4 regions of the Psychrobacillus sp. FSL H8-0484 genome follow, and region 2 is predicted to be linked to each of the others. Evidence: riboswitches for the same ligand, from Rfam matches in the RefSeq annotation. Region 2 holds a riboswitch; each other region holds the start of a gene.

What was found. Region 2 has a riboswitch for S-adenosylmethionine ahead of MHH81_RS00920 (O-acetylhomoserine aminocarboxypropyltransferase/cysteine synthase family protein). Riboswitches for the same ligand answer to the same signal wherever they lie in the genome.
Region 1: it holds a riboswitch for S-adenosylmethionine, as region 2 does, so the genes downstream of both, MHH81_RS17455 (bifunctional homocysteine S-methyltransferase/methylenetetrahydrofolate reductase) here and MHH81_RS00920 (O-acetylhomoserine aminocarboxypropyltransferase/cysteine synthase family protein) in region 2, are expected to answer to the same signal.
Region 3: it holds a riboswitch for S-adenosylmethionine, as region 2 does, so the genes downstream of both, metK (methionine adenosyltransferase) here and MHH81_RS00920 (O-acetylhomoserine aminocarboxypropyltransferase/cysteine synthase family protein) in region 2, are expected to answer to the same signal.
Region 4: it holds a riboswitch for S-adenosylmethionine, as region 2 does, so the genes downstream of both, MHH81_RS20140 (2,3-diketo-5-methylthiopentyl-1-phosphate enolase) here and MHH81_RS00920 (O-acetylhomoserine aminocarboxypropyltransferase/cysteine synthase family protein) in region 2, are expected to answer to the same signal.

The regions. Positions count from the first base shown of each region.
Region 1 covers NZ_JBBOSZ010000001.1:3,565,792-3,570,085, forward strand. The annotation lists gene metH (methionine synthase) at 1-897, opposite strand, end outside; gene MHH81_RS17455 (bifunctional homocysteine S-methyltransferase/methylenetetrahydrofolate reductase) at 878-2,737, opposite strand; SAM riboswitch class I at 2,815-2,919, opposite strand; gene MHH81_RS17460 (nuclease-related domain-containing protein) at 3,138-4,094, opposite strand; gene MHH81_RS17465 (protoporphyrinogen oxidase) at 4,237-4,294, opposite strand, start outside.
Region 2 covers NZ_JBBOSZ010000001.1:173,880-178,173, reverse strand. The annotation lists gene MHH81_RS00925 (homoserine dehydrogenase) at 1-706, opposite strand, end outside; gene MHH81_RS00920 (O-acetylhomoserine aminocarboxypropyltransferase/cysteine synthase family protein) at 833-2,125, opposite strand; SAM riboswitch class I at 2,240-2,355, opposite strand; gene MHH81_RS00915 (glycerol-3-phosphate acyltransferase) at 2,496-3,137, shown strand; gene MHH81_RS00910 (YdcF family protein) at 3,180-3,743, shown strand; gene MHH81_RS00905 (GIY-YIG nuclease family protein) at 3,991-4,294, opposite strand, start outside.
Region 3 covers NZ_JBBOSZ010000001.1:3,008,572-3,012,865, forward strand. The annotation lists partial or broken gene MHH81_RS21390 (RHS repeat-associated core domain-containing protein) at 20-130, opposite strand; gene metK (methionine adenosyltransferase) at 235-1,431, opposite strand; SAM riboswitch class I at 1,632-1,749, opposite strand; gene pckA (phosphoenolpyruvate carboxykinase (ATP)) at 1,943-3,529, shown strand; gene MHH81_RS14590 (hypothetical protein) at 3,655-4,104, opposite strand; gene MHH81_RS14595 (alpha/beta hydrolase family protein) at 4,108-4,294, opposite strand, start outside.
Region 4 covers NZ_JBBOSZ010000001.1:4,071,276-4,075,569, forward strand. The annotation lists gene mtnA (S-methyl-5-thioribose-1-phosphate isomerase) at 1-46, opposite strand, end outside; gene mtnK (S-methyl-5-thioribose kinase) at 43-1,233, opposite strand; SAM riboswitch class I at 1,308-1,463, opposite strand; SAM riboswitch class I at 1,637-1,742, shown strand; gene MHH81_RS20140 (2,3-diketo-5-methylthiopentyl-1-phosphate enolase) at 1,894-3,108, shown strand; gene MHH81_RS20145 (2-hydroxy-3-keto-5-methylthiopentenyl-1-phosphate phosphatase) at 3,114-3,779, shown strand; gene MHH81_RS20150 (methylthioribulose 1-phosphate dehydratase) at 3,776-4,294, shown strand, end outside.

The DNA.
Region 1 (4,294 bases), 3.4 Mb from region 2:
TTGGATATGTGCAGGAGTTGTTCCACAGCATCCACCGACTACATTTAGCCAACCTTTTTCTGCAAAGCCTCTTAGTTTTTTAGAGAGCGATTCTGGTGACTCATGATAATGCCCTTCTTCGTCAGGTAACCCTGCATTCGGATAACAGCTTACATATCCTTTTGAAAGCTCGGAAAGGGTACGAATATGATCCGTCATAAATTCAGGTCCAGTTGCACAGTTCAATCCAACAGAAAGTGGCTTGATATGCTCAATGGAAATGTAGAAGGCTTCGATGCTTTGACCAGCGAGCGTCGTTCCCATTGGTTCGATTGTGCCCGAAATCATAATAGGAAGTTCTATTTCTGTTTCTTCAAATGCCTGTTTTATTCCGATTGTAGCAGCTTTCACATTCAGCATATCCTGACTCGTTTCTAGTAAGATAACATCGGATCCACCTTCGACTAAAGCTTTTGCTTGTACGTAAAAGTCATGCGTTAATTCATCAAACGTAATTCCACCAGTGACTGACAATGTTTTCGTCGTTGGTCCAATTGCTCCAGCTACAAAACGCGGCCATTCTGGTGTAGAAAGTTCTTCCGTACATTTCTTCGCAAGCTGCGCTGCGCGAAAGTTAATATCATGTGCTTGATCCCCAAGATTGTATTCATTCAACACAACTGGAGTTCCACCAAATGTATTTGTACAGATGATATCAGCACCAGCTTCTAAGTATTCTCGATGAATTTGTTCAATAACATTTGGATTTATAATGTTCAAATATTCATTACAACCGTCGTATTCTTCTCCACCGAAATCTTCTGGGGAAAGGTTGGCATTTTGAATCATCGTACCCATCGCACCATCGATGATAAGTATTCTATTTTGTAGCTGCTGCTCAATTAGATGTTTGGACATAGCTGTTTTCTCTCGCTTTCTTTTCATCAAACTCTTTAATATAGCGAATCAATTCCAGTGACATATCGTATCGGAAAAACGGCGTAATAATGTAAATACCGTTAAATAATTCTGCAGCAGTATCGATTAGTTCTTTCGCAATTTGTATACCCTCCGCAGTCGCGCGCTCTCTATCTTCGCCACATAAGCGCATACGTTCCAGCACTTCGTCTGATAATTTTATACCAGGTACTTCATTATGCAAGAACTCCGAATTACGGCTATTCGTGAGCGGCATAATGCCAATGAAAATAGGTGTAGATAGATGTTTGGTTGCTTCATATATTTCATGCAATTTCTCTTTTGTATAAACAGGCTGCGTGATGAAATAATCTGCTCCACATTCTATTTTTTTCTCTAGTCGCTTGATAGCACGATCGAGTACGCGAACATTTGGATTGAAAGCTGCTGCAACGGAGAAGTTTGCTTTTTTTCGAAGCGATTTTCCCGAGAATGAAATACCTTCATTTAGCTGTTTAATTAATTGAAGCAACTCTAAGCTGGAGACATCATAAACACTTGTTGCACCTGGGAAATCTCCAATTTTTGTTGGATCGCCAGTTACAGCCAGTATGTCATGGATGCCAAGTGCATCAAGCCCCATTAAATGTGATTGCAAGCCAATCAAGTTGCGATCACGACAAGTAATATGTGCAAGTGGACGAATATTATTTTGCAGCTTTAGCATGGATCCCATTGCCATATTGCTAATTCGCGGAGAAGCTAGTGAATTATCTGCCATCGTGACTGCGTCAATTCCAGCGGCATAAAGCTTATCAGCCCCTTCCATGAAAGTAGATGTATCCAAATGTCGTGGCGTATCCAATTCAACAATAATCGTTCTTTCCGTCTTCGCTTTTTCATGGAGTGGCTGATTGATTGTTGGCTCTGCTTCTTGAATAATAATGGCTGTTTTCGGCTTTACTATTTTATTTGTAATCGGAGGTAAATTACCGATTCTTTTTTTCACCGCTTCTATATGTTTAGGTGTCGTTCCACAGCATCCACCGATTAACCGGACACCTGCTTCCCTTAGGTATAATGCTGCTTTACCAAAATAATCTGCTTCGGATTCATATACAATACGTCCATCCTCTATATCGAGCAGACTCGCATTTGGATAAGCTGAAAGAAACGCTTTTTCAGGGAGTGTGACCCCTTCAAACGCTTGGATTGTATGATGAGGTCCTAATCGGCAATTGACTCCTACAATGTCGGCCCCAATTGCTGCTAGCTGATGCAAGGCTTCATTTAGCGATAAGCCATTTTGCAAGATACCTGGCTCATGCATCGATACTTGGGCAATGATTGGCGTATCCGTCATCTTGCGCAAATGAGTCACAGTGGTAGTTAGCTCCTCCAAATCATAGTACGTCTCTAACAGTAAACCATCTGGATTTCCCGATAAAAGTTGAGTTGCTTGCTGGTCAAGCGTTGCAATAATTTCACTGATGGAAGCATCACTCTTACGTATTCCTCGGATGCCACCGATCGTCCCAAGCACAAATTGTCCTCCTGGTGCAGCTGCTCTCTTCGCAATTTGCATCGCCGCTTCATTGATTTCTTTCACTTGATGCTCTAACCCGTATCGCGCCAACTTAATCGCATTTGCTCCATATGTATTCGTTTGGATAATATCTGCTCCTGCAGCAATATAGTCTTGATGAATCTTCTCTACAATCTCAGGTTTCTGTATGTTTAATTCTTCATTACAATAATCAATTCCGTATGAATAAAGCAGTGTCCCCATTGCACCGTCTGCAGTTAACATATTTCTTTGCAATTTCTCTAACAATCCCATTCGCTCTCATCCTCTCTAAAATACAAAAAAAGCCTTCTATGAAAAAGAAGGCTTTACGAGTATGCAATATTCGTACCTTCTCATCTTTCAGACCATAATATGTCTGCTGGATTTAGCACCTGACCTTTCGGCTGGTTGCTGAAGCTTCAAAGGGCCAGTCCCTCAGCTTCTCTTGATAAGAATTCACTATTCAGTTTTTTAATATTAGGATTATACTACCTTTATTCAACTATAGCGTCAAGATGTGTTTAGAATTTTCTAGATATTCTGATTTGAGATGAGAAGATTATCCGATTGTAATTGGTTATTATCCGATTCTTTTTATTTATTATCCAATTTTCATGGGTAATCATCCGATTATGATCGTTTATTATCCGATAATCCTACTTTATTATCCGATTCACCTATTTAAGTCCCAATTCCACTTATAAATTGTATTTCTTTTTGCTGTTCCCTCTCTCATAAGCTCCATTGAATTCAATATACGTGAAACGGATTGGAAAGATTCCAACTTTAAGAAATATCGACACTGCCGATTATTAATACTCTCCCCAACTAATACAAACCACTCCCAAATCGCCTTCTCGTGAGCGAGTCGATCCACATAACCACACCTCAAACAGTTCCAGCCATTTTTCCTTTTCACCATTCCGAACTTTTCACACTTCTCACAACAAACCCCAGTCAGCAAATCATTCGGATGGATGCCCCATCGATCACACATGGGATAAGGAAAATACGATTGATGGCTCGCCACCATTTTCGCTGCTAACTCATGCATTTCATCCACCTCTAAACACACTTTCTCTCGAGTAATATTCCTCAGAAACACAGGAATCGTTTGATGAAGTATCGTAGGATATTTCACAGATGACTCCACTACCAATACCTTCGAGTTCGTCAATACGATCACACCATAAATAGGAATCCTCACTCCGCGTACTTGCAACCAGTCATCGAGCAAATATATATTGCGCTCAATTTGTCCCTCTGGACTTTCAAACACATCCACTTTCCCCTCATCATTTTCTCGTTCTAGTTGCAAAGGATTTTGCTTAAAACGCAATCTTCCACCTATATTTTTACTCTCTAAAATAACCGCATAGTACTGCGTAACAAATACTGAATCGATCTGAAACTTTCCATACGATTCTAAACTTACATCATGCAACACCACGTACTCAAACGGAAAGGAATACTTCTGAAACACCCCGTCCACTCGCACTTCCCCGTGAATTCCAGCCTTCGCCATATGCATTTTCGAATGAATCAAATCCTTCATGCCGTGCATTTCTGGCAATCGTCTTTCTAACAACTTTAAACCAATATAACTGTACTCATTCGAACGTGTTTTCACTATCAATAAACCACCCCCATTCGCATCGTATCACATGAACAATAAATGTAAATTTCACTAAAACAACGACAATTCCATTTCCATATTAAAAAAAGGACCAAAATTAAATTTTGGCCCCAAATTTGCATTCACAATTAAATTCTTACATTCTTTCAGCTATTAACTCAGCCGTTTCTTTCCCATTTTTAATACAAGCTCCT
Region 2 (4,294 bases):
TAACATCTTCTAAAGAAATCCCATCAATTCCAACAACTCTTACGTCCTTCCAGTTTGGTTGCTTACCAAAAGCAAGTGCACTTAAAATCATTAGCTTTCGGAATGCATCTTGACCAGAAATGTCGTTATACGGATCTGCTTCTGCATAACCAAGGGCCTGTGCTTCCGTTAGGGCATCGCCAAACTGGCATTCATCTAAACGCATTTGCGTTAGAATATAGTTCGAAGTCCCATTTAAAATCCCTTGAATCTTCTTCACCGAATTCACTTGAAGTAAATTTTTCAGTGTTTTAATAACCGGAACCCCACCTGCAGTAGTCGCTTCAAACCCGACATAGACACCACGTGATTTTGAGCGTTCTTGTAGGGGGATACTATATTTAGAAAACATCACTTTATTTGCCGTAATAACGTGACACCCTTTGTCAATCGCTCTACATAAATAGCTATACGCTGGTTCTTCATTGACTATAGCTTCAAAGACAACTTGAAGGCCAGGGATATTCATAATATCCTCGAAATTATCTGTCACAAGTACTCCAGGCGTTTCTGGTCTATCTTTCGATAAATTATTAATAAGAATGGCACTAATTTCAATATCCAATCCTAACGATTTTTTTAAGTCTTCTCTTTTTTCATTCACAATATGATAAATCCCTTGGCCAACTGTTCCAAAACCTAAGATTGCCGCTTTTATTTTTGCCATACTTTCTCCTCCAAATGAATCTGCACAATTGAGTTCAAATATTCATATTCTAATAAAACACCAACCGAACATTGATTGACTATTTTACATATTGTAGACTATTTTCTCTCAACTAACAACAAAATTCTATCTAGAGAGGACATTTGTTTTCCCTACGAGTACTTTATCTAGTGCGTTTTGCAAGTCTTCCACTGCTTCTAACCCTACAGACAAGCGAATTAAGTCCTCTGTAACACCTGATCTTACTAAGTCTTCAGGAGTTAATTGTTGGTGTGTGGTAGATGCAGGGTGAATAATTAACGATTTTGCATCACCTACGTTTGCTACATGCGACCAAATTTCAATGTTATCGATAATATGTCGGCCAGCTTCTTTTCCACCCTTTACCCCAAATGTAAGAATCGAACCAAAGCCATTGTATAAATACTTTTGTGCCAGTTCATAAGATGGATGCTCTTCTAATCCTAAGTAGTTAACCCATTCAACACCCTCGTGATTGGATAAATAATCTGCAATTTTTTGAGCGTTTTCATTGTGCTTAGGAACGCGTAAATGAAGTGTTTCTAACCCTTGAAGGAAAGAAAATGCTGCATCTGGGCTTAAGGATGGACCAAAATCACGAAGCAATTGAACGCGTAGTTTAATCGCAAATGCTACGGTAGGCACATCAATGCCATATCGCAAGCCGTGATAGGTTACGTCTGGTTCTGTGAATCCAGGGAACTTCTCTGAATCCCAATTAAAGTTTCCTCCGTCTACTACTACTCCTCCGATTGTTGTACCGTGACCACCAATCCATTTCGTCGCAGAGTGGATGACTACATGAGCACCGTGTTTAATCGGATTCGAGCCATATGGTGTTGCGAATGTATTATCTACTAAAAGAGGAACTCCTACTTCATTTGCAATCGCTGCCACTTTTTGAACATCTAACACGTTCAAACTTGGGTTACCAATAATCTCAGCGAAAAATCCTTTTGTTTTTTCTGTAACTGCTGCTCGGAAATTTTCTGGGTCTGTGGAATCTACAAATTTAACTGTAATTCCATAGCGTGGCAATGTATGTGCAAATAAATTAAAGGTACCACCGTACAAGTTTTCCGCTGCAATGATTTCGTCTCCTGCTCCCGCAATATTCAAAATAGAAAATGCAATTGCTGCCATTCCAGAAGAAAGGGCAACTGCTGCTGTTCCACCTTCTAGTAGAGCAATTCGCTGTTCAAAAACATCTACAGTAGGATTTGTAATACGAGAGTAAATATTACCAAATTCTTTTAAAGCAAATAAATTTTGTGCATGCTCTGTGTCACGAAATACAAAAGAAGTCGTTTTGTGAATTGGAACTGCTCGTGAACCTGTTACTGGATCTGGTTGTTGACCACCGTGTAAAAGAAGTGTTTCTGGTTGAAGATTTGTCATTTGAATTCCTCCTAGAAAGTAGTTTAGATGGATACTTCGGAGACGGGAGAGGATTGAGAACAAACAAAAACCCCTCTTCAATTTAGAAGAGGGGTGCGATTTCGCATGTTCCTCCTCTTATCTTCCAAATTCGTAACCTGAATTTGTAGGATGTAGCACCTTTCCAAGTTTAGAACTTGTTGGTTGCCGGGCATCGTAGGGCCTAGTCCCTCCGCCACTCTTGATAAGAGTATTAGATTATTTTTCCATCTTGTTACACAGTATATGATTCTATTTATCTGTTCGTCAAGTGTTTTTCACAAAAATTCTGAAACTTCTTTGTACTTGATACGTTTAATATAGTGGAATACTTTTTGGGGAGTGACATACGATGGTAATTTGGAGTATTAGCATCATAGTAATTAGCTATTTAATTGGAGCTATGCATGGTTCAAAGGTAGCCCAATTTTTTAGTGGAGTGAATATTAAAAAAGAAGGCTTAAAAAACTCTGGTGCCTCCAATGCAGCAATTGTTCTTGGAATGAAGTACGGGATGTTAGTTGCAGCAATCGATATTTTAAAAGGTGTGTTCGTTATTATCGGTGTCCGCTTTTTTACAGAGCAATTTGCTACTTTTTCAATTATCGAGTTGGATTTATTGCTTTATCTAGCTGGTGCCGCAGTCATTTTAGGACATAACTTCCCTATTTACACTCGTTTTAAAGGTGGAAAAGGGACTGCATCCATTATTGGTGTGCTTCTGGCTATTCATTGGCCTATTGGGCTAATCGGTCTTTTATTATTAATTGGTGCTACTTTTTTAACAGATTATTTATTAATTGGTGTATTTGTATTTTACTTTGTATTTGTGGGTGCTTCTATTTGGACTGCAGATGGAGTTGCACCAATTGCAATTGCTGCACTTTTATTATTCATGGCGTCTATTTTGCATATCGAAAACTTCCAACGCTTAGCTAGGAAAGAAGAGCCAAGGATATCTGCATTTCTAAGGAAAAAGAAGACTTCCATGTAAATGAAATGGGTGATTTGCATAAACAAAAAGAAGAGGTGGATTGTGCTTATACCTTTATTAGTGATTGCTTCTAGCGGAATCGGTATGTGGATGCTTACTAGTAAATGGATCAATGATGGACTGGAACCTAAAGCAGATGGCTCGAATGAATACGCCATCGTTTTTGGTGCCAAAGTGAAGGTAGGCAATATCCCTTCCCTCGCGTTACGTTATAGATTGGAATCTGCACTAACTTATGCTACAGAAAATCCGCATGTGAAGCTTGTATTGTCTGGTGGACAAGGACCGGACGAAGACATCGAAGAAGCTGCGGTCATGAAAGCTTTTCTATTGGAGCACGGAATAGCGGAAGATAGACTTATCGTAGAGGATCAATCTACTTCTACTTATGAGAATTTGCTATTTTCTCAAAAGCTCCTTCCGAAAAACGTAGAATCCGTAACGATTATTACAAGTGACTACCATTTACAACGTGCGAAAATTCTTGCAGAAGAGATCGATTGGGACGCAGATGTTGTAGCAGCTAAGACACCAAAAATTAGCGAAATGAAGTCGCGTTTACGTGAACGCGCTGCATTACTGAAAACCTATATTGTAGGGAAATGACTCCGAATGTGTACGTTTAGGGTCATTTTTTGTCGTGTTCATTTCCGTCGAGACCGCTCTCGTTTGTACACGCGGGCTCTCGCATAGACATGGTGAGCTCTCGTAAGAGTGTAATTGCTCTCGGATCAACCTAGATTGCTCTTGTTCGGACGCAATTTATCTAGCAAAGGATGATATTTCAACCTGTAAATAGTACTTTATTAATTCATTTAAAAAAGGCTTCCAATTCCTCGGAAGCCTTTCTATTTCAAATTTTCTTCGTATGGTATCCCTTATCCCCATATGGCTGTAATTGTTCCATCCATTTGTCCAATAGCTTTTCTAGTTCTTTCTTTTCAGACGTGGAATGATTTTTAGATGCTTTATATACTTCTATTTGCTCGATTTCAAATGCTTCTTTACCGAATTGTTTCCAATCTTCTTGGAGTAATCGATTAGTATGCGTTCCTGTTTCTAACGTGAATTTGGTGCCATTTAATGTTTTGAAGTTTCGTGTAGAAGCGACAAACTTTTTTCCGTTTTGTTTGTTCGTGATGACATAGATGCCACAT
Region 3 (4,294 bases), 2.8 Mb from region 2:
TCATCTACTTTTAATACATTCCCCATGCATCGTATTCATAAGTCGCTATCTTCTCACCGTTTTGATCGGTTAAAGCAATGACACTTCCGTGCGCGTTGTAATGGTAGAAGAAGGTTTGAGCGTCTTTTTTTTATAAGAGTAACTGCCATTTACCGAAAGTTATATTCCATGAGAAAACTATACCAAAAAAGCGATACTTCCCTATATTTCTCAAGGAAAGTATCGCTTTTTTAATTATAGACCAGCTTTTTCTTTTAAAGCTTCTGCTCTATCTGTTTTTTCCCATGGTGCGTCGATGTCTGTACGACCGAAGTGACCATAAGCTGCAGTTTGTTTGTAAATTGGGCGACGTAAGTCTAGCATTTTAATAATTCCTGCTGGACGAAGGTCAAATAGTTCACGAATATGCGCTACTAATTGTGCCTCTTCTACTTTCCCAGTTCCAAATGTATCTACAGCAATAGATACAGGTTGTGCTACACCAATTGCATATGCTAATTGTACTTCGCAACGATCTGCAATTCCAGCCGCCACAATATTTTTGGCAACATAGCGAGCAGCATATGCAGCAGAACGGTCCACTTTCGTTGGATCTTTACCTGAGAATGCACCACCGCCGTGACGAGCGTATCCACCATAAGTATCTACGATGATTTTACGACCTGTTAAACCAGCATCTCCTTGAGGTCCACCAATTACAAATCGGCCAGTTGGATTGATAAAGTATTTTGTATTTTCATCGATTAAATGAGCAGGAACAATAGGTTTGATTACTACTTCTTTTAAATCTTTTTGAATTTGCTCTAGCGTTATTTCTGGATGATGTTGTGTAGAAATAACAATCGTATCAATACGAACTGGATTATTATTCTCATCATATTCCACTGTTACTTGCGTTTTACCATCTGGGCGTAAATAATCTAATGTTTCATCTTTACGCACTTCTGCTAAACGACGTGCCAGTTTATGCGCTAAGCTAATTGGAAGCGGCATAAGTTCTGGTGTTTCATTACAAGCATAACCAAACATTAGACCTTGGTCACCTGCACCGATTGCTTCAATGTCTGAATCCGTCATAGATCCTTCACGAGCTTCTAAAGCTTGGTCAACACCCATTGCAATGTCAGCAGACTGCTCATCAATTGAAGTTAAAACTGCTGAAGTTTCAGAGTCAAAACCATATTTTGCACGAGTATATCCAATTTCTTTAATAGTAGAACGAACCACTTTAGGGATGTCTACATAAGTAGAAGTTGTGATTTCTCCTGCAACTAATACAAGACCAGTAGTAACGCTTGTTTCACAAGCAACACGTGCATTTGGATCTTCCGTTAAAATTGCATCTAAAATAGCATCAGAAATTTGATCACAGATTTTATCTGGATGCCCTTCTGTTACTGATTCCGATGTAAATAATCGACGTTGTGTCATAGATTGTTCCTCCTATATCCTGCGAGATTTCTCTCAAGAATTGATACGGTACTCATTCCCATGTCAAGCCATTTCAATTAGATTAAACTTGAAGCCGTTTCGGACTTGGCACACAAGGATAAAGGGCGATGTTAAATAAAAAAACCTCCCGCTCACGCAAAAATACATGAGGAAAGGATTAATATCATAAGCACCTTTCACTCTTATCAATCAAGGGATTTCACCTTGTCTCAGGTTGGGCACCTTTGTAATGAAATTGCTAATTACAGGTTGCCGGGTTTCATAGGGCCTGACCCCTCCACCAGCTCGGGATAAGAGTATCCGTTCAATTTACCATCATACGTACTTAGTAAGTAGAAGTCAAGCGTTATTTTGAAAAGTTTTCACATATGCAAAAAATATTCAATTCATTAGTGTAGACTAATTAGTTAAATGTGTTATACTATTTCACATATCAATGAAAAATCCTCTAAACAAGAGGCAATAATTAAAAAAAGGATGGTAAGACAACATGAATTCAATCGATACTGTGAGTGAACTGAACGAATTGTTAGCTGGTAACAACATTAGCGTTCAATTATCAGTACCACAACTTGTAGAAAAGGCAACATCTAGAGGAGAAGCAGTTTTAACTTCTACTGGAGCGGTAAAAGCAGAGACAGGTAAATACACAGGTCGTTCTCCACAAGATAAATATATTGTTGAAGAAGCTATCTCCAAAGATAAAATCGATTGGGGTTCAGTAAACCAACCTATCTCCTCTGAAATTTTCGAAGCATTATATATTAAAGTGACAGAGTATTTAAAGGAACAAGATGAATTATTTGTATTTAAAGGATTTGCTGGTGCAGACAAAGCATCCCGTCTAAGCATTCAAGTAATCAATGAATATGCATGGCACAATTTATTTGCACATCAATTATTCATCCGCCCTTCATCAGAGGAGCTTTCATCTCACGAAGCGGATTTTACAGTTATAAGTGCTCCTAACTTTAAAGCAGACCCTGCAGTTGATGGAACTAAATCAGAAACCTTCATCATCGTATCTATGGAAAAACGTGTTGTTCTAATTGGTGGTACAGAATATGCTGGAGAAATGAAAAAATCTATTTTCTCTATTATGAACTATTTATTACCAGAACAAAACATTTTACCAATGCACTGTTCAGCAAATGTTGGGGAAGAAGGCGATGTAGCTTTATTCTTCGGTCTGTCTGGAACAGGTAAAACAACACTTTCTGCTGATGCTGGACGACAATTAATCGGAGATGACGAGCATGGTTGGTCAGATAATGGTGTATTTAATATAGAAGGTGGATGCTATGCAAAATGTATCGACCTAACTCGTGAAAATGAGCCACAAATCTATGACGCGATTACATTCGGTACTGTTTTAGAGAACGTAGTAGTTGATGCAGAAACTCGCATTGCAATCTATGCGGATAACTCTTTAACTGAAAACACACGTGCAGCATACCCAATCCAAAATATCGAAAACATTGTAGATCCTTCTGTAGCAGGTCACCCTAACACAATTGTTTTCTTAACTGCTGATGCATTTGGCGTACTGCCTCCAATCAGTAAATTAACGAAAGAACAAGCGATGTACCACTTTTTAAGCGGATTTACATCTAAACTGGCAGGAACTGAACGCGGAATCACATCACCACAACCAGCATTCTCAACTTGCTTTGGTTCTCCTTTCTTACCATTACACGCAACTGTGTATGCAGAAATGCTTGGGAAGAAAATCGATGAGCATGGTGCACAAGTATTCCTAGTAAATACTGGTTGGACTGGTGGCGAATATGGAGTAGGTAGCCGAATGAAACTGGCTTATACTCGTACAATGGTTCGCGCTGCAATTGACGGAAAACTAACTAATGTAGAAACAGCTAAAGATGAAATATTCGGTCTTGAAATCCCTACACATATTGAGGGCGTACCATCTGAAGTATTAATTCCACGTAATGCATGGGCAGATAAAGAAGCTTACGACACAAAAGCTGCGGACCTTGCACAAGCTTTCCGTGAAAACTTTAACAAATTCGGTACAGTATCAGAAGACATTTCGCTTAAGGGCGGTCCAATAGCATAATCATCCTCAAGCTAGCACAGTTATTGTGCTCCGTTGGGTGCAAGTTGTTATCACCTTAAGTAAGTGCAAATAATACAAAAAGGGATGCCCTAAAGCCGTTTTTAAACGGCATTTAAGGCATCCCTTTATTCTTCATAATCATCATGGAAATTTGAGATAGATGATCTAGGAAAAAGTGCAGAAAACTCCGTTGCTTTTTCTTTATCCACATTGTACAAAGTAATTTCAGAGCCATAATGACCTATTTCTAATCGTTCATCACCATTCACGTGAAAAAACATTTTAAACCATTTTAAGCCACCTTTCGGATCTATAGAATAATTACAGAAGAAAAGGCGATTATCTTCACTTAAATTGATCGTAAATACTTTCATTAAACCTTCATTTATTACGTTTACTGCCTTTGCCCCTAATTCATTCACTACTTCCTGCTCTTCCATCCAACAATGTATTATTAATTCAGTAAATTCAGTAGTGTATTGTTCCCATATATTTTTCCAAAAACTAGTATCAACTGGACATGAAGACTTTCCTTCTACACTACTCGATTCAATTGTAACGGTAATATTACCCATTAACTAATCCCCTTTCTGCATTTTCATCCACACACATGCATCCTTCACCACTTGGCGGTTCACTTTGCTCGGGAAAAAATGCGTAAATTCAGGGTAATACCATGTTTCTACCACTTTGTTATTCCTTAATAATGCTTCTTCTAAGGCTTGAGCATGCTCAAATGAAACATTTGTATCCTGAAGCCCATGA
Region 4 (4,294 bases), 3.9 Mb from region 2:
TTCTAAGTTTCTTATTGGTCCACTCTATCGATAACGGAATACTCATTTGTGTAACTCCTCAAGTAATGCAATTACTGCATGAATAGATTTAATTTCATTGCGTTTTAATATGAGTGCTTCCCCTATTTGTAAAGCCTGTTTTTTGAAAAGGATTCGTTTTTCGTCATCTGCAATCCCATCTAAATCCTTCACATGTGCTAACCCGATTGTACGTCGAATTAATTCACAACCAGCAAAGCCTAGTGTATCGGTGAAAATTTTATCCACTACGTACTCTTCAAATCCCTCAGTATCTTTATAGGATTCAATACCTTTTGATTTCCATAGTGTAGAAAAGTTGGATGAAAACACTTTCCACGTTTGTTCGATATGATCGAGAATCACAATTCGCTCTTCCGCTTCTCTTGTAATGGATTGCACCATAATATTTGCTAAAAATAACCCAACATCGAATCCCATAGGTCCATAAAAAGCAAACTCTGGGTCTATCACCTTCGTTTCAGTTTCGCTAGCAAAAATACTTCCTGTATGTAAATCTCCATGAAGTAATGCTTCCGCTTCCGTCAAGAAACTTTTCTTCAATTTCGCGACTTCCAATTTTAAGGGCCCATTATTCCAAATAGCTTCCACTTCTTCTCTCAACGAAGGTTCATAGTCATTTGTATCGTGATCAAAAAATGGATCCGTGAAAATAAGATCTTCTGTAATTTTACATAGCTCTGGATTTGAAAACTCGGACACTAGTCGTTTTTTTTCAAACGGGTGTAATGCAAAATCAGATGTATGGAAAAGCGTTTGAGCAAGATACTCCCCAATATCCTTTGATAGCTTCGGATAAGATTCATAATGAATTAATCCTTCCCGTGCAATTTTTAAATGGGATAAATCCTCCATAACCGTAATTGCAAGTTCCTCGTCGCTCGCGTATACAGTCGGAACCAATCCAGTCGCAAATTCACCGTGTTTTTTTAATGCATTTGCTTCAATTACGGCACGTTTTAACGTTAGTGGCCAGCTTTCTCCAATCACTTTTGCATATGGCAATGCCTGTTTGATAATGAGACTTTTCTCTCCATTACATTCCTTTATGTGAAACACATAATTTAGGTTACCATCCCCAATTTCGCGACAATCTAACTCCGAGTCCTTTGGAAAGAAATTCAGTTCTTTCGCATATAAAATTGCACGATCTTCTGTTAATGATTCATATTGATTTTTTGTAGTTATCATCATTCTTCTCTACCTTTCATTTACAAAATAAAAAGCCTCTTTCAAAAGAAAGAGGCGTAGAATAAGAGACTTCTCGCCTCTTATCTTTCAGAAAGTTACCTTTCTGATGGAATTAGCACCGTGCCTTACGAGAATATTCATCTCAGCGCGAAAAGCGCCCCGTTTCACAACGGTATTATGGTCGGTTGCTGGGCTTCATCGGGCCATTACCCTCTGCCTGCTCTTGATAAGAGTGCTATTACTTACAAATTTATGCTATTTGAAATGAATCCTAGCATATTAGAAAAAGAGTTGTCAATAATTTAATTCAATAAAAAAAACATTCTAAAAATTCTATTGACAATGTTTCTGTTGCATGAAATAATCATAATTAATTTGACAAAACTAATCTCAATTGAATAAATTTTTCTTATTTAGAGCAGGTGGAGGGACAAGCCCTATGATACCCGGCAACCGGTCTAGTTACTAGACACGGTGCTAATTCTTGCAGTCCATTGACTGGGAAATAAGAAGTCGTTAAACCTTTAACCTCTTCTTATTTGAAGAGGTTTTTTATTTCTAGAAAAGCGAAAGGCTCCGGCTTAGCCCGCAACTGCGACGAGCTTTGCAGAAGCCCTTGAGCCAAAGTGAAGTTGATTTTATCTTAAAGGATTGTGATGAATAATGAGTAGTGTAACCTCTCTTTATCAGGTGTACGGTAAGCCCGGATCTTTTGAAAAAAAAGCAGAGGGTATCGCACTTGGTTTAACAGTTGGATCCTGGACGGACTTACCATTACTTGAACAGGAACAATTAAAACAGCATAAAGGAAATGTTGTTTCGATTACAGAATTTGAGCATATTCACCATCCGCTCAAACCAGACCAAATCAAAGCGGAAATAAAAATAGAATATCCTAGTGCTAATTTCTCGGCAGATTTACCAGCCATTTTAACAACTGTTTTTGGCAAACTATCGCTCGATGGTGAAGTGAAGCTTTTAGATTTAGAATTTTCTCCAGAGCTTTTGACTAACTTTCCAGGACCAAGATTCGGTATTGATAGTATCCGTGAGCTACTAGGGGTGTATGGCCGCCCCCTCATCATGAGTATATTCAAGGGAGTAATTGGTCGAGATATTAATTACTTAGCAGATCAACTTCGACACCAAGCGCTCGGAGGAGTTGATCTCGTAAAAGATGATGAAATTCTTTTTGACAATCCGCTTACTCCTTTTGAGAAACGTGTCACAACTGCTCAAGAAGTATTGCATCAAGTGTATGAAGAAACCGGACACCGAACGCTCTATGCCGTTAACTTATCTGGACGAACATCCGGATTAAAAGCAAAAGCACAAAAAGCAAAAGAACTTGGAGCAGATGCTCTTTTATTTAACGTCCATGCATATGGCCTTGATGTACTTCAAGAACTAGTGGAAGACCCGAATATCCAATTACCGTTTATGGCGCATCCCGCTTATAGCGGTGCATTCACATCTTCCCCATTTTACGGGGTTGCGACTCCACTACTACTTGGAAAATTAACACGTTATGCAGGAGCAGATTTTTCATTATTCCCTTCACCTTATGGTAGCGTTGCACTAGAAAAAACAGCTGCACTCTCGCTTGGTGAAGAATTGACCAAAGTAAGTACAGTAAAACGAAGCTTTCCAGTACCTTCTGCAGGTATTCACCCCGGCTTAGTTCCGCTATTAATCGAGGACTATGGAATCGATAGCATTATTAATGCTGGTGGAGGCGTCCATGGTCATCCTGCAGGTGCTACTGGAGGAGGACTCGCTTTTAGGCAAGCTGTATCGGCTGTACTTGACGGAATTCCTCTTTCAGAAGCTGCAAAACAATATAGTGAATTAAAAAAAGCAATTGAACTGTGGGGGTAAGCATTATGAGCAAGCTAGTCATCTTTTGTGATTTTGATGGCACTATTACAATTCAAGACAATATTATCTCTATCATGAAAAAATTCGCTCCTCCCGAATACTTGCCGATCAAAGAGAATATTTTAGGACAAAAGCAATCTATCCGTGAAGGTGTAGCAGAAATGTTTGCTCTGTTACCCGCTTCTTTAAAGGATCAAATCGTTTCCTATTTGTTAGAGCAAGCACAAATTCGAGAAGGATTTGCTGAATTTGTTTCATATACGAGAAAACACAACCTACCACTCTATATCGTTAGTGGTGGTATTGATTTCTTTGTAGAACCGATGCTTAAAGAGTTCGGTCCATTTTCGGATGTTTATTGTAATGCATCCAATTTTTCAGGAGAGACAATACAAATCGAGTTCCCACATGGATGTGATGAACAATGTACCAGCCAAGGCTGCGGGTGCTGTAAGCCCTCCATCATTCGCCAACTCCAAGATAATAATGCGCTAAGTGTTGTAATTGGAGACTCGATAACAGATTTAGAAGCTGCCAAAATGGCAGATCTCGTTATAGCAAGAGATTTTCTCATTACAAAGTGTGAGGAATTGAACATCCCTTATGAACCTTTCGAAAATTTCCGAGATGTCATGAATATTATTGACGCAAAGTTAGGTGTAGAAATATGACCGCACTCCAAAGTAAATGGGAAGAGTTAGCAGACATAAAAGATGAAATAGCTGATCGGGACTGGTTTATGGGGACTAGTGGAAATTTGGCTATAAAAGTGCACGATAATCCAATAGAATTTCTAGTTACAGCTAGCGGTAAAGATAAGAAGAAGAGAACGCCAGAAGACTTTTTACTCGTAAACGCAAGTGGAAATCCCGTTGAAAAAACGGATTTAAAGCCATCAGCAGAAACATTATTGCACTGTGCCATCTATTCTAAGACATCCGCTAGATGTAGCCTCCATGTCCATACAGTTGCAAATAACGTCATCTCTGAATTATACGGTGATAACGGGAAAATCGACTTTCAAGGTCAAGAACTCATTAAAGCTTTTGGACTGTGGGAGGAAGATGATGTACTCTCCATTCCTATCATTCCAAACCATGCGCACATTCCTAGTCTTGCCGAAGAATTTAAGTCTCATATACTCGCTGAGAAAGGTGCCGTATTAATTCGTAACCACGGTATTACT